One region of the Hoeflea prorocentri genome, then DNA from elsewhere that is predicted to be linked to it. Evidence: predicted binding sites of a transcription regulator. Region 1 holds the regulator's gene; the other holds the start of a gene.
What was found. Region 1 encodes LexA, which represses DNA repair genes until DNA is damaged. Its sites were predicted from a motif close to TGTTCNNNNTGTGTTCNG; they were not measured.

Region 1 (7,825 bases):
CGCCGATATCCGTTCCGCCGATATACATACCCGGTCTGCGGCGAACGGGCTCCAGCCCTTCCAGGACTTCGATATCGGAGGCGGAATAACCTGCCTCAGCGTCATCTCTCACGGCTGCTTTGCGTTTTCCGGCAGGCGGCGTCTTTGGCGGGGCTGACGTGCTGCTGTCATCCTGCTCCGGTGACGGTGTGGCGCGGTCGGCCTTCAGGTCGGAAAATAGGTCTGTCTTGTCTTCCATCAAACGGGTATTTCCCAGTTGATTCGCATCGTGCCGAGTCTGCCAGAGTGCGGCGCGCTTTGCGAGGCTTTGAAGGCCCGTGACGCCTATTAAACATCCTGAAAGCGGCTATTTACGGCCATTTGTTAAAAGAAAAGCGCCCCGCGCGGTGTTTCCGGCCGGGGCGCTTGTCGTTTATGCACTTGTCCTGTTTCCGCGAGGCTTACGACCGGCTCGAGATCGGCACATAATCCCTGCTGGTTTCTCCGGTATAGAGCTGGCGGGGGCGGCCGATTTTCTGGTGCGGATCCTCGATCATTTCCTTCCACTGGGCGATCCAGCCAACCGTGCGGGCGAGGGCAAAAAGCACGGTGAACATGGTGGTTGGGAAGCCCAGCGCCTTAAGGGTGATTCCCGAGTAGAAATCGATATTCGGATAAAGCTTCTTTTCGATGAAGTAGTCGTCGGTGAGCGCAATGCGCTCCAGCTCGATGGCGACATCGAGAAGCGGATCGTCCTTGATGCCGAGTTCGGCCAGCACTTCATGCGTGGTCTTCTGCATGATCTTGGCGCGCGGATCGTAGTTTTTATAGACGCGGTGTCCAAAGCCCATCAGGCGGAACGGATCGTCGCGGTCCTTGGCGCGAGCGATATATTCCGGAATGTGGTCCACTGATCCGATTTCGGCGAGCATGTTGAGCGCAGCCTCATTGGCGCCGCCATGGGCCGGTCCCCACAGGCAGGCGATGCCCGCGGCTATGCAGGCGAACGGGTTGGCGCCGGACGAGCCGGCGAGGCGAACGGTCGACGTCGAGGCGTTCTGCTCGTGATCGGCGTGCAGGATGAAGATGCGATCCATCGCGCGGGCAAGGACAGGATTGACCTTGTACTCCTCACAGGGCACCGCAAAGCACATGTGCAGGAAGTTGGACGCGTAATCGAGATCGTTCTTGGGATAAATAAAGGGCTGTCCGATGTGGTATTTATAGGCCATTGCCGCGATGGTCGGCATCTTAGCGATCATGCGCAGGCTGGCGACCATGCGCTGATGCGGGTCCGTGATATCGGTCGAATCGTGATAAAATGCGGACAAGGCGCCAACAACACCGCACATGATGGCCATGGGATGCGCGTCACGGCGGAAGCCGGTGAAAAACCGCGACATCTGTTCATGGATCATTGTGTGGCGCGTAACCCTGTAGTCGAAGTCCGCCTTTTGCGCCTTGTTGGGAAGCTCGCCGTACAAAAGCAGGTAACAGACCTCAAGGAAGTCGCCGTGCTCGGCCAGCTGGTCGATAGGGTAGCCGCGATGAAGAAGGATGCCTTCGTCACCATCGATATAAGTGATCTTGGATTCGCATGAGGCAGTCGAGGTAAAGCCCGGGTCATAGGTGAAAGCGCCGGTTTCCTTGTAAAGGCTGGCGATATCGACAACGTGTGGACCAACCGATCCGCCGCGTACCTGCAGTTCGATGTCATTGCCATCGACAGAGAGCTTTGCCTTCGATTCTGTCATGTTGGTCCCCTTTTTCTTCATTCAGACTGCGACCCGGGAGGTCCCCATACGCCAAACCGGAGTGGGCGTGCGCAGTTGCTAGCCGATTTCACGCGCGCTGCCAAGCTCTGGCCCGGTGTTATTGTGCGATGCAACGTTGCCGAAAAAGCAAACGATACCAACGGGCAGGCAGTATTGGCTGCTGCACCACAATAGATGAACCCGGCTTATGCGCCGGGCATTGTAGGATAAGTTCCGTTGTTTCTTCCGCATGAGCTGATGGGCCGAAAGAACCAATCCAAACCGCCTGTGGATGGGTAGATACCGCACTGCACAGTCAATTTCCAGAGGCTTGCCGGCGGTCAGGCCAGTTGATCCTTTATTCGCCCCAATGCCTCATCCCGCCCAAGTACGGCTATGACATCGAATACGCCAGGAGACGTTGTGCGCCCGGTCAGAGCTGCGCGAAGCGGCTGGGCGACCTTTCCGAGCTTCAGTTCCTCGGCATCGGCAAAGTCACGAATGACCGTTTCCAGTGTCTCCAACCGCCAATCGCCGGCCGTCTCCAGCAGCGGCAAAAGCTTGCTTAACGTATCGCGGCCGCCCTCGGACAGTATCTTTTCCGCCTTGTCTTCATTGTTCAAGGGCCTTTCGGCGAAGAGAAAGCGAGCACCGTCGGCAAGATCCGACAGGGTGCGGGCGCGTTCCTTCAAGCCCGGCATCGCTTCCCTTAGCTGCCTGACCTTTTCATCGGATTTACGAGCTTCGAAATAGTCTCCGCCTTCCATGTGGGGGAAGAACGCACACAATGCTTCCGTCAAGGTGTCGTCGTCGCCATTTCGTATGTAGTGGCCGTTTATCGCTTCGAGTTTCTTGACGTCGAACCGGGCGGCGCCCTTGTTGACATCGGCGATGTCGAACCATTCGATCATCTGTTCCATTGAAATGATCTCGTCGTCGCCATGGCTCCATCCAAGGCGTACCAGATAGTTGCACAGTGCTTCTGGCAGATAGCCCATGGCGCGGTAGGCCTCGGCGCCCAAGGCTCCGTGGCGCTTAGAGAGTTTGCCTCCGTCCGGGCCGTGGATCAGCGGAATATGTGCCATTGTCGGAACCGGCCATTTCATCGCATGATAGATAACCGTCTGGCGGGCGGCGTTGGTCAGGTGGTCGTCGCCGCGAATGATATCAGTCACACCCATGTCATGATCGTCGACAACGACAGCAAGCATGTATGTGGGGTTGCCGTCAGAGCGCAGGATGATGAAATCGTCCAGATCGCCATTCGGGAACGACACATCGCCTTGCACGCGATCAGCAACGACCGTCACGCCGTCGCGCGACGCCTTGATGCGGATTGCCGGTTTCACGCCGGATGGTGCCTCGGAGGGGTCGCGGTCGCGCCAGCGACCATCATAGCGCGGAGGGCGGCCTTCGGCACGAGCCTTTTCACGCATCGCCTCGAGCTCTTTCGGCGTCGCATAGCAATAATAGGCATTGCCCGATTTCACGAGTTCCTCGGCGATCGCACGGTGTCTGTCGACGCGTGCATATTGTGAGATAGGTTCTCCATCCCAGGAAAGTCCCAGCCATTGGAGACCGTCCAGTATTGCTTCGACGGCCTCATCGGAGTGGCGGCTACGGTCAGTATCTTCAATGCGCAGCAGCATCTTGCCGCCACGGTTCTTAGCATAAAGCCAATTGAACAATGCGGTCCGCGCGCCGCCGATGTGGAGAAAGCCGGTCGGGGAGGGGGCAAAACGGGTTATGACGTCTCCGGACATGGAGTTTCCTTGGGTTTTCGATTTGTCTGGAACTTGGCGGGTCATGTAACACACAACCTGAAGAGTGCAAGGTGCGCAGGGTGCTTTGCGGTCAGGCAAGCAAAATGTAGGATCAAAGGCCGGTACGGGACTGACGAAAGCTCCATGAACAGCTCAGATCGGGTCAAAGACGGGCGGTCCGCCGAAAGGCTCGCTGCTCCTGATGCGCATGACAGGGCGCCGACTTCACGGGAGGGAGCCAGGCCCGGATCTTTCACGTCCATATGGCGCACCTTGATTGACGCTTTGCGTAAGGAAGCCGGTCCGGGCCAGGCGATGCTTTGGCTTCCGGTTTCCATGGCCCTTGGTGCCGCGACCTGGTTTGTCTTGCCGGAAAGACCAGCCATTCTTCCTGTTGCGGTTGCCCTCGGGTGCTGCATGATCGTTCTCGCAGTCTCGGATCGTGAGTGGCTTCGCAAGTCTGGTTTGCTGGTCGCGGGTTTTGTTTTAGCGATGCTTGCCGCCGATTTTGAGACAAGGCAGCTGAACACGACCCTCTTGGATGGAGAGGTGACGACAAATATCGTCGGGACGGTCGTCGCCCGTGACGTCGACCATGCAGGTCGTTTACGCTATACGATCAAGGTCGATCGCAGTTTTGATCCACAACTGCGACGGCCGCCCGAGACCGTCCGTCTTGTCGCCAGGGCCAACCATGAACCGGTGGAAATCGGCGGCGGCGTTTCGGGGTTGGTGCGCCTGCGACCGCCTTCGGGACCAGCCCTGCCGGGCAGTTTCGACTTTACCTACAACTCCTTTTTCAACGGTATCGGCGCCAACGGGTTTTTCCTTGGCAAACCCGATACGACGTATGTGCCGGATGCAAGCGGTCGCGGTTGGTTCGAAGAAGGTGGGCTGACACTTCAACGCCTGCGTCAAAAGATCAGCGAACGGGTCAAAGAGGTGCTGCCCGGAGAGGCGGGCGGCTTTGCGGCCGCGTTGACGGTTGCGGACCGTCGTTCGATGAGCCCGGATACGGTGGATGCCCTGCGGCAGAGCGGGCTTGCCCATGTGCTGGCGATTTCCGGCCTGCACATGGCGCTTGTGGCAGGCACATTCTTCTTGCTTGTGCGCGCCTGTTTCAGCGTTTTTCCCACGATCGTGCAGGCAGTTCCAACGAAGAAGTATGCGGCGGTCGGAGCCTTGGCCATCGCCACGCTCTATCTTTCCATCTCCGGAGCAAGCGTTTCGACGCAACGGGCCTGGATCATGCTGGTCATCATGCTGATCGCCGTGCTCGCGGACAGACAGGCGCTGACGATGCGCAATGTCGCCATTGCCGCAATGATTATCATCGTCATAACGCCCTCCGCCGTTCTCGGGCCGGGCTTTCAAATGTCGTTTGCCGCAACTGCGGCACTAATTGCGACTTATGCGCTGTGGAATAAACCCCGGCCCGGAACAGGGCGTGCTGAGGCCGGGTGGCTGGGCACCCCGGCACGCGTTCTGTTTGTCTTTTTCCTTGGGCTGGCGGTTACGTCACTCGTTGCAGGTCTCGCCACGGCGCCGTTTGCCATCCATCACTTCCATCGGATTGCGGCATACGGGCTTCTGGCCAATCTGGCCGCCATGCCGATTGTCACCTTTATTGTGATGCCGGCGGGGATGTTTGCCGTCCTGCTCATGCCATTGGGTCTCGAAAAATGGCCGTTGATCGTGATGGGAGGGGGGCTTGATGCAGTGATAGCCATCGCCCGTTATGTTCGTGACATCGGCGGTGCGGTTGTCGTTGGTCAGATAAGCCCGTGGATAACACTTGTTGCGGTCGCCGGCCTGCTGATCTTTGTGTTGAGCAGGACCCGGTTGAGGATCGTAGGGCTGGCGCTGCTCCTGCTCGCTGGAGCCGCCATGACGATACCACGCACGTGGCCTGACATTCTGATTGCCGAGGACGGCAGGTTGGTTGCACTTGTCAATAAAGGCGGCTTGGCCACAAACCGCAAAAGACCACCCCGATTCATCTTTGAGCAATGGCAGACGGGGCTCAAACGAACCCGACATGATACGCCCCTCGATATCGCTGGCGGGATAAATGACCTTGGATCCGCATTGGAAGCCTCAGCTGCGAGGACTGATCACATGCAGTGTGCGGCAAAAACTTTCTGTGTCGGCGTGTCGGGCAGTGGGACGAAACTGGCTCTGGTTGAGGATTTATCCTATCTCGGCGCTGCCTGTGACGAGGCAGATATCGTCGTGACCGCGGCATCGATTGCGATGGAGCGGTGTTATTCCGGAGCCCTGCTGATTACAGGCCGCATGCTGCGCCAAAGCGGCGCTTTGGCCATCTGGACGAAAACGAACGGCAATCAGCCGAAAATACGTTCGGCAGTTGCCAGTGTTGACCGAGCCTGGACGCGCCATCGCGCCTATAACTGGCGCAATGACAGCTTCTACAAGATCACACCGTCATGGCGTCAGTGATAGCGCCTGATCAGCCCCACCAGCTTGCCTTGGATCTTCACCTGATCCGGGCCGAAAATCCGAGTCTCATAGGATGGGTTTGCTGCTTCCAGGGCAATTGAGGCGCCCTTTCTGCGGAACCGCTTCAAGGTTGCTTCCTCGTCATCGACAAGCGCGACAACGATTTCACCCGGATTGGCTGTGGAGGCGTTTTTGATGACCACAGTATCGCCGTCAAAAATGCCGGCTTCGATCATTGAATCGCCCTTTACCTCAAGCGCGTAATGTTCACCGCCGGACAGCATCTCCGGGGGGACGCTGATATTGTGCGTATTGTTCTGGATGGCCGATATGGGCACACCGGCGGCGATCCGGCCCATAACGGGTACGCTCACCGCAGCCTGCGTATCATCATTGTCCTGAACCGGAAGCGGTGTGGGTTCAGGCGCGGGTTTACCCAGGCTGCCTTCGATAACGCTTGGCGAGAACCCCTTGCGTTGCTGGCCGGCCGGAATCATCGTCTCGGGAAGGCGCAAGACTTCAAGAGCGCGGGCCCGGTTTGGCAGCCTTCGGATGAACCCACGTTCCTCCAAGGCGGTAATCAGGCGATGAATGCCTGATTTTGAGGCAAGATCAAGCGCTTCCTTCATCTCGTCGAAGGACGGCGGGATGCCCGTCTCCTTCATACGCTCATGAATATAAAGCAGCAGCTCATGTTGTTTTCGCGTCAGCATCGCCGGCTCCCGAATCGGAGAAACAAATACAGAACATACACTATATGTTCCATTTGTGTTCTTCAAGTGTTTATATTTGGTTAACAGACTGCCCGGCGTCGCTAACAGGGTAGTCAATCGGGTTTTGCCGACAGGGCATTGCGGCCGGCGCCCGTCAATCGCTGTCCGGTAATAGGGAGCGCCGGTTAAAACAAGCACCGCTGTGTTCGCTTTCGCCCGTCCCGTTAAAATTGTATAAACCTGCGCGTTGTACCTTCAGCCTCAAACACGGCAGGGGGTTTAGCCAATGAAAAAGATGCGATCGTCATATCCAGGCTGCGGGCCCATCACAGCGTGCATCACCGGAGAATTTCTGCCGGATGATCGTGCGGGTCTGTCCGGGCTGGAAGACATTGCGGTCACGATCCCGCGTACGATCTATCTCGGGCGCGGACCGCACTGTGGCCAATTTCGGTCCGCCGCTGCCGGTAAATGAGATGCAGCTTGTACGCCACTTTTGGGCGATGTTCCTCTACAGAGTTCATTACTGGATGTGGGACCGGTGGTTCGAAACGCGGGAGGCAGTTGCCACGCGCGGGACGTTGCATCAGGACGATCTTTCCCCGGTGAATTCGGCTCATGCCAAATTGTCTTATGAATATGGCGCGTCTCCACGCCTTGTGCTGGGCTGGATCCTCAAAGGTTTGAATGAGGATCTGAGCCGTTTCTCTTTTGTCGATTACGGATCGGGCAGGGGGCGCATGTTGCTGACTGCCGCCCAGTGGCCGTTTCGTCTCGTGCACGGGATCGAGTTCAGCAGCATTTTACATGAGCAGGCCGAGCGCAATATTTCCGGTTATCCGAAAAATCATCTCAAATGCAGGGACATAAAATCGGTCTGCTGCGACGTCATGGATTACGATACGCCGAAAACCGACTGCATCCTTTATTTCTATAATCCGTTCGAAGGCGAACTGCTGGATAAGGTCATCCGCAAATATTCGCACTGCGACGATAGCGGCGCGAAGCGCAAGGTGATTATCGTCTATTACAACTCCATGCACCGCCATGCGCTCAATGCAAATGAACGGATCAGGCCGAGGCCGATGTCACGCTTTGTCAAACTGATCATCAAACTCTTCAGCCCGCATCCGGTCCATATTTACGAGCTGGCTCC
Region 2 (7,825 bases), 2.2 Mb from region 1:
CGCATACTGCTCCGTTGCCTGACAAACTGGCAACCATCGTTCGGCCCGAGCAAAGCGAAATTGTGGGTGTGCGCGACTTTATTCTCGACATGGAAGATGGCGGCAGCAATCACACAGGGCATGGGGGCCATGCTTTGATGGATATGACGATCAACGGGGCGGCAATGGATATGAACGTGATCAATGAACGCCTTGAAATCGGCGTTTGGGAGCGCTGGCGTATTCGCTCAAACCAGGGCGCGCATCCGTTCCACGTGCATGGTTGCTCCTTCCTGATTGAACAGATGGAAGGCGCGGCCGCTCCACCCGATCAACAGGGCTGGAAAGACGTGGTGGTTCTGGATGATGACGATTGGTCAGAGATTGTGGTTCGCTTTGATCACCCGGCAACTGATCAATATCCGTATATGTATCACTGTCACATTCTTGAACATGAAGATCGCGGCATGATGGGCCAATTCACGGTCAACTGACCCTCTTGGAAGTGGATGGCCTCCCACCGGCCGATCATCTGTTGGCACGGCGCTTTCTTGCGCGCCGCGCCAGAATGTTGAGGAGTTCGATCAGTCCGGAAAAACCCATCGCGGCATAGACATAGCCGCGCGGAATGTGGAAGCCGAAACCATCGGCGACCAGCGCGGTTCCGACCAACAGCAGGAAGCCGAGCGCCAGCATCACCACGGTTGGGTTCTTTTCCACAAACGCCGCCAGCGGGTTCGCCGCGACCATCATGGCTCCGACTGCGACAATGACGGCGATCATCATGATCGGAGTGTGCGGCGTCATCCCGACAGCTGTGACGATACTGTCGATCGAAAAGACCATGTCCAAAGCCAGTATCTGAACGATTACGACTGTAAATCCGGCGGCAGCTGTGGCGACAGCGTGTTGCACGGGGTTGGAATCGACCAGTTCATGAATCTCGCGTGTTGCCTTCCAGACCAGAAACAGCCCGCCTGATATCAATATGATATCGCGCCACGACAGTTCGTTGCCAAAAATTGCGATAACCGGCTCCGTCAGACCCATGATCGCTGCGGTGATGGTCAGCAGAACAAGCCTGAGCACCAGCGCCAGAATGAGGCCGATCCGTCGCGCGTTGGATCGACGCGCCTCAGGCAGCCTGTTGGTCAACACGGTGATAAAGACCAGGTTATCGATGCCGAGGACAACCTCCATGACGATCAGAGCCATGAGGGCCGCCCAGGACACCGGATCCTGGAATACGGATATGAGTTCTTGCATCGGGTGTTGTGCCGCCTGTTGATGCGGCCCGTCCGGACACGGTCCTATCACCGACGGTGACGCCTGGGACAAACCCCTCGCGGCAACCGTAATCCGGGCACGCGCCCCGATATGGGATGCGCACCCTTTCGGCACAACAGCCCGGACCGGTCACAAATTGGTGATCGCCGGAAGGCTGCAGTTAGACCGCGGTGGCTGTGACTATGTGAATTTCGGCGGGCACTCTGATCGCTCCGTTCACACGCTGCCCTTTGGTGACATCCACCAATGCCGCCTCGATCTGCGCCAACGTGTCCTCACTCACCTCAACCCCGCGCAGCATCATGCCTGCCGTGACCTTCATGTGAAGCGCCGCAACATCTTCCGCGGTGCCGGGCGGTGTCAGGGATATATCCAGCGTTTCAACGCTCGGGGCCCAGCCCGCGGATGTCAAAGCGGTGATGAGCGGTGCCGGGTCGCCAAATCGCATGGGACCCGGCCCCGCGGGATCAGGTCGTGGAACATCGGCAACGATCCGGTCCACCACCGCGCGTGGAACTGAAAACCATGGATTGTTCGCCGGCGGACCCCAGACCGATGCTGCCAGACGCGCTCCGGGGCGAGCCGCTTTCCGCAGGTTTGAAAAAGCGGCCGCATTGTCTTCGAAAAACATGATGCCGAAGTTTGACAGAACCACATCGAATTGTGCTTCCGAAAAGCTGTGACTTCCCGCATCGGCGACCACCAGCTCCACATTGTCCGGCACCCGCGCGGCAGCGTGCGCCAGCAATGGCGGAGCTACGTCCACCCCTGTCACATGGCCGGTCGGACCTATAAGCCTGGCCGCCTCAATAAGGCTCGGGCCGGTCCCGGAGCCAACATCGAGGATCGCTTCACCCTCGCTCAATCGCGCCGCGTCAAGGAGCGCATCCAAAACCGGCTTATGCGTCATTTCCAGGCCGGGCGCAGCCTCAAGCCAGGGGCGTGCCATGTCGTCCCAGTCCATGTTTGTCCCCTCTTTGTGTTCTTCAGCTGAGCGCAGCATCTTACTGGCTGCGCCCAATTGCAAGCAGACGGGAGTAACGCTTGTGTTGGCTGGGCCGCGCCTTAGCGCCCCGGCACAACCTCGCCATCTTCCTTGGTGAACGTGCCGATATCGCCGAGCAGATCAAGAACCTTTTCAGACGGGCGGCACAGCGCTGTGCCATGTTCAGACACGACGACAGGGCGGTTCATCAGGATCGGGTGTTCGACCATGAAATCGATCAGCTGGTCGTCCGTCCACTTGTCCTCGCCAAGGCCAAGCTCGTCATAGGGCGTGCCCTTCTGGCGCAGCAGGTCGCGCACCGGGATATCCATCGCGGCGATGAGTTCCACCAGCTTTTCGCGGCCGGGCGGTGTCTTCAGATATTCAATGACCTCGGGTTCGATCCCGGCCTGACGGATCATGGCCAGCGTATTGCGGGACGTGCCACACTTTGGATTGTGGTAGATGGTGATGCTCATTTCAGCCCTCCTCATCGGGGTAATCGACTTTCATGAAATAAAGCCCCTGCGGCCCGGCGACCGGTCCGCAAGCCGTCCGGTCTTGCGCCTCCAGCGCGCCGGCGACATCGTCCGCAGTCCACTCGCCTTCGCCGACAAGCCGCAACGTTCCGGCAAAGGATCGGATCTGATTGTGCAGGAAGGATTGCGCCGTCGCCTCGATCTCGATCAGGTCGCCCGTGCGCCGCACGTCCAGCCGGTCCAGCGTGCGCACCGGGTTCTTGGCCTGGCAGTGGACGGAGCGGAAGGTGGTAAAGTCATGTCGACCGACAAGGCGCTGCGCGGCCTCGTGCATACCATCGGCATCGAGCGGCTTTGCCACCCAAAGCGCCCGGTTCCGCTCAAGAGCGAGCGGTACGCGCCGGTTGATGATTCGATAGAGATAGTGGCGGCGCAGCGCGGAGAAGCGCGCGTCGAAATCATCTGCAACGCGATGCGCTGACAAAATGACCACCCGCTCCCCGGCCTGGCCGAGATAGGAGTTGAGCGCATTGCGCACCGTTTCGTCCGGCCAGTCCCTCTCAAAATCGATATGGGCGACCTGACCATATGCGTGGACGCCGGCATCGGTGCGCCCGGCGCCGCGAATGGAAATATCGTGGCCGCTGAACTGGCGGGCCGCGCTTTCGATTGCACCTTGTGCGGAGGGGCCGTTGGTCTGGCGCTGCCAGCCGACATAGGGCGTCCCGTCATATTCGATGGTCAGCTTGTAACGGGGCATAAGAGCAAGTCGGGCTTAGATTGAATCATTTGACCGAGGCGATTTTGTCCTCTGACAAGGCGGATTGCGCGCCGTGGTGTTATCCCACCACAAGCGCGAGCCAACGCAGTCAGAGGACAAAATCGCCCGGCCCATTCATCTGCGCATTTCAACACGATAGTCCTTTCAAAGGTGGCGGCAAATCGGCCCATCGGCTGCGTTGCGCCGCTTGCCCGATGCACCACATCGCGCTGCGCGACGCGCCTTGCCGAGTGAACCGATTTTCCGCCATCAAATGCTTCAATCTAAGCCCGATTTGCTCTAACCAATAACCGTTCCGGGGGCAACCGGGCTGCCGCGCAGGAATTCGTCCGCATTCATCACCTTGCCGCCTGCCTTTTGCAGCCGCAGCAAACGCACGGCATTGATGCCGCAGGCAACCGTCAGCCCGTCATCCAGAACCGTGCCCGCCGGGCCGACAGCTTCGACCGGCGCCGAGCGCAGAACCTTGACCCGCTCCTGTTTGCCGCCAAACGGCATCTCGCACCAGGCTCCGGGGAAAGGCGAAAGGCCGCGAATATGATTGTGGACATCGAGATTGTCGCGCCCGAAGTCGATGCGGGTCTCGTCCTTGGTGATCTTGGCGGCATAGGTGACGCCGTCCTCGGGCTGCTGCGTCAGTGTCAATGAATCGCGCTCCAGAGCGGCCATCGCCCTTTGCATCAGATCGCCGCCAATCAGCATCAGTTTGTCGTGCAGCTCGCCGGCCGTCATGTCGACGGGAATGGCAACCCGCTCCTCCATGGCGATGGGACCGGTGTCGAGGCCCTTGTCCATCTTCATGACCATCATGCCAGTCTCAGTATCGCCGGCCATGATGGCGCGCTGGATCGGTGCGGCACCGCGCCAGCGCGGCAGAAGCGATGCATGACCGTTGTAACAGCCGAGCCGCGTGCCGGTGAGCACGGCCTCGGGAAGAAGCTGCCCATAGGCGACGACGACGGCGACATCGGCCTTCAGCTCACGGAACCGGCTTTGTTCTTCCGGATCTTTCATGCTTTCCGGCGTAAAAACCGGAAAACCCAGGATCTCTGACTGCCTGTGAACCGGCGATTTGACCAGCTCCAGACCGCGTCGGCCGGCCGGCCGGGGCGGCTGCGTGTAGACGGCGGCAATCTCATGGCCGTAGCCCGCGAGCGCGGCCAGCGTCGGCACGGCGAATTCCGGCGTTCCCATGAAGATGATGCGCAAGACGTGCCTCCCGCGTGCGGATAGTAAGCTATGCCCGTTAGAGACGCGTTCCGCCGCGGCTCTTGGCCAGCTTGGTGAATTTGCGAATGACCATGTCCCGTTTCAGCTTCGAGATATAGTCGATAAAGAGCACGCCGTTGAGATGGTCGATCTCATGCTGCAGGCAGGTCGCCAAAAGTCCGTCCGCCTCAATCTGCTGCTGATTGCCCTCCCGGTCCACATAATCGACCGTTACCTGCGCCGGGCGCTCGACCTCGGCGTAATAATCTGGGATCGACAGGCACCCCTCCTCATAGACCGAGCGTTCGTCGGAGCTCGCCACGACGTTGGGATTGATGAACACCATCGGCGCGCGTTCCTCGTCCTCCTTCGAGCAGTCGACCACCAATAGCCGGCGCGGAATGCCGACCTGGATGGCCGCAAGGCCGATGCCGGGCGCGTCATACATGGTTTCCAGCATGTCGTCGGCGAGGGTCTGGATATCGTCGTCGACGCGCTCAACCGGTTCGGATTCGGTGCGCAATATGGGATCCGGCAGGAGTACAAGCGATTTTAGGGTCATGGGCATGCATCTACGCATTCGCGGTCGGCAGGTCAATTCGGCATATTGCCCATGTTCCTGTTTTGATCTGGCAATCACGGAAGAATCATATAAGCTTGTGTCATGGATGCGGTTGAGTTCACGTTCGGCACACCGGTTGCCCGGGTCGGCGAGGTCGTCATTACGGCCGGCGGGCTCATTTCGGGCGCCGCCGTGGTGCTTGGCCTGATCATTGTCATTGCTCTTTTTGCCGCGCGCGGCAGGGCGCGCAGCGCTGAGACCCAACGCCTTGCCCTGGAAGAAGCCTCCAGCCAGCGCGCCCGCGACATGGAGGCCCGGTTCGGCGAGATCATGGGTGCGCAGGCCGAGATGCAAGGCCGCATGGCGACGATCGCCGAGGTCTTCGGCTCGCGGCAAAGTGAAATCAACAAATCGATCAATGAGCGGCTCGACGGCATGAGCCAGCGGATCGGCAATACGATCAGCGAGCAGACCAAGGCGACCCATGAGAACCTGTCGCGCCTGCAGGAGCGCCTCGCCGTGATCGATACGGCGCAAAACAATATCCAGGCGCTCGCCAAGGATGTTGTCGGTCTGCAGGCCATCCTGTCGAACAAGCAGACACGGGGCGCGTTCGGTCAGGCGCGTATGGAAACGATCATAGCCGATGCCCTGCCCTCCAACGGCTATGCTTTCCAGCCAACACTTTCCAATGGCAGCCGTCCGGATTGCATGGTGCATATGCCGAACGGCGCGCCGGCGCTGGTGATCGATGCAAAATTCCCGCTGGAGGCCTGGAACCGCATTCGCGACGAGAAAGAAGCGGAGGCGCAAAAACAGGCAACACAGCAGTTCCGCAAGGATATTGAAGTCCATATCCGCGATATTGCCGACAAATATCTGTTAAAGGGCGAAACCCAGGATACGGCCTTCATGTTCGTGCCGTCGGAATCGATCTTCGCGGAAATTCACGAGAATTTCGAGGCTCTGGTGCAAAAGGCGCATCGCGCCCGTATCGTCATCGTCTCGCCGTCATTGCTGATGCTGTCGTTGCAGGTGGTGCAGGCGGTGTTGAAAGATGCGCGCATGCGCGAGCAGGCACACCTTATCCAGGGCGAGGTTGTCCGCCTGATGGAAGATGTCATGCGGCTCGACGAGCGGGTGCGCAAGCTGCAGACGCATTTTGGACAGGCGCAACGCGATATCGACCAGATATTGACCTCGACCGACAAGGTGACCAAGCGCGGCGCGAAGATCGAAGCGCTGGAGATCGAGGCTGAAGGCGATGTTGCAACACCGGACAGCAAGGCGGAAAATGTCGCGCCTCTGCCGGAGCGAACCGGTCGCCTCAAGCTCCATGTGAATGATTAAAGGACACTCAACATGGAACGTTTTACTGGCGGTTGCCTTTGCGGCAAGGTTCGGTTTGTGGCCTCGGGACGTCCCTACCGGGTCGGCCTTTGTCATTGTCTCGACTGCCGGAAACATCACGGCGCGCTTTTTTATGCGGCGGCGGTATTCCCGCAAGACGCGGTCTCTGTCGAGGGCGAAACACGGGACTATGCCGGCCGGTTTTTTTGTCCTCAATGCGGCTCGTCGGTGTTCGCACGCAGTGGCGATGAAATCGAAGTGCATCTTGGTTCACTCGATGAACCGAACCGGCTGACACCAACCTACGAAAGCTGGGTCACCCGGCGCGAAACATGGCTGCCGCCGTTCCCGCTCGCACACCGCTATGAGCGTGATCGGGAGCCCAAAAAAAGCCATGAGAATTAGGCCGCCGCAAGGATACAAATGATCAGCATGCGCTAGGACTTCTTGATTGCGACCGGAGATCTCAGCCGCATGATGAGCGGCACGATTGCCACGATGAGCAGTGCGGCGAGGAAAAACGGTGCGCCGGGAAGATAGAGCCCGTCATCATTGACGGACCATTCGAAGACACCCGTCAGGAGCAGCGGAGCGGCTACAGCCGCAACGGATGTCAACGAAGCAATCACACCCTGTACGAGGCCTTGCTGGTCTTCACCGACCCGGTTGGCCGCAAATGCGGTCATCAATGGCGGCGCCATATCCGACAGGGCAGAGATAGGCAGAAAGATAACTACAGCCCAGATCGCGGCGGTGAAACCAAAACCCACCATCCCGATCAATCCGGCCAGGATCGCTATGAACAAGGTGGTGTAGTCACCCAGCCGTTTGGTCATCTGCGGCAACAACCCGGCCTGCACCGCCGCGATCAGGATGCCGTAGGCCGACAGGGTCAGCCCGATGGTAAATCCGTCCCAGCCGAATACCTCGCGGCCCCAGAAGGCCCAGAGCGTCGGGTAGATCATATTGGCGAATTCAAACACGAAAATGCAGATGAGCGGGATGGCGAGGCCCGGCACGACGAAGGCCCGCGCGATTGTGCCGAAGGGGTTCATGTCCCGCTTGCCGAATGGCCTGCGGTTTTCCGGCTTGAGGGATTCCGGCAGAATGAAGAGACCAAAGGCAACGTTCAGTGCCGAAAGCGCCGCTGCAATCCAGAAGGGTGCGGTGATGTGCCAGCCGGAAGCCACACC

Region 2: a site for LexA is predicted at 5,335-5,352, ahead of OQ273_RS18310 (DNA recombination protein RmuC). Genes of this name have one in related genera too.

The regions. Positions count from the first base shown of each region.
Region 1 is NZ_JAPJZI010000001.1:1,687,053-1,694,877, forward strand. Features, by position in the region: gene parE (DNA topoisomerase IV subunit B) at 1-238, opposite strand, end outside; gene gltA (citrate synthase) at 441-1,733, opposite strand; gene gltX (glutamate--tRNA ligase) at 2,075-3,496, opposite strand; gene OQ273_RS07885 (ComEC/Rec2 family competence protein) at 3,641-5,956, shown strand; gene lexA (transcriptional repressor LexA) at 5,950-6,669, opposite strand; gene OQ273_RS07895 (class I SAM-dependent methyltransferase) at 7,146-7,825, shown strand, end outside.
Region 2 is NZ_JAPJZI010000001.1:3,892,451-3,900,275, forward strand. Features, by position in the region: gene OQ273_RS18275 (multicopper oxidase domain-containing protein) at 1-473, shown strand, start outside; gene OQ273_RS18280 (TerC family protein) at 508-1,245, opposite strand; gene OQ273_RS18285 (methyltransferase domain-containing protein) at 1,427-2,230, opposite strand; gene arsC (arsenate reductase (glutaredoxin)) at 2,332-2,730, opposite strand; gene truA (tRNA pseudouridine(38-40) synthase TruA) at 2,732-3,490, opposite strand; gene fmt (methionyl-tRNA formyltransferase) at 3,791-4,720, opposite strand; gene def (peptide deformylase) at 4,758-5,282, opposite strand; gene OQ273_RS18310 (DNA recombination protein RmuC) at 5,385-6,632, shown strand; gene OQ273_RS18315 (GFA family protein) at 6,645-7,037, shown strand; gene OQ273_RS18320 (TCR/Tet family MFS transporter) at 7,070-7,825, opposite strand, start outside.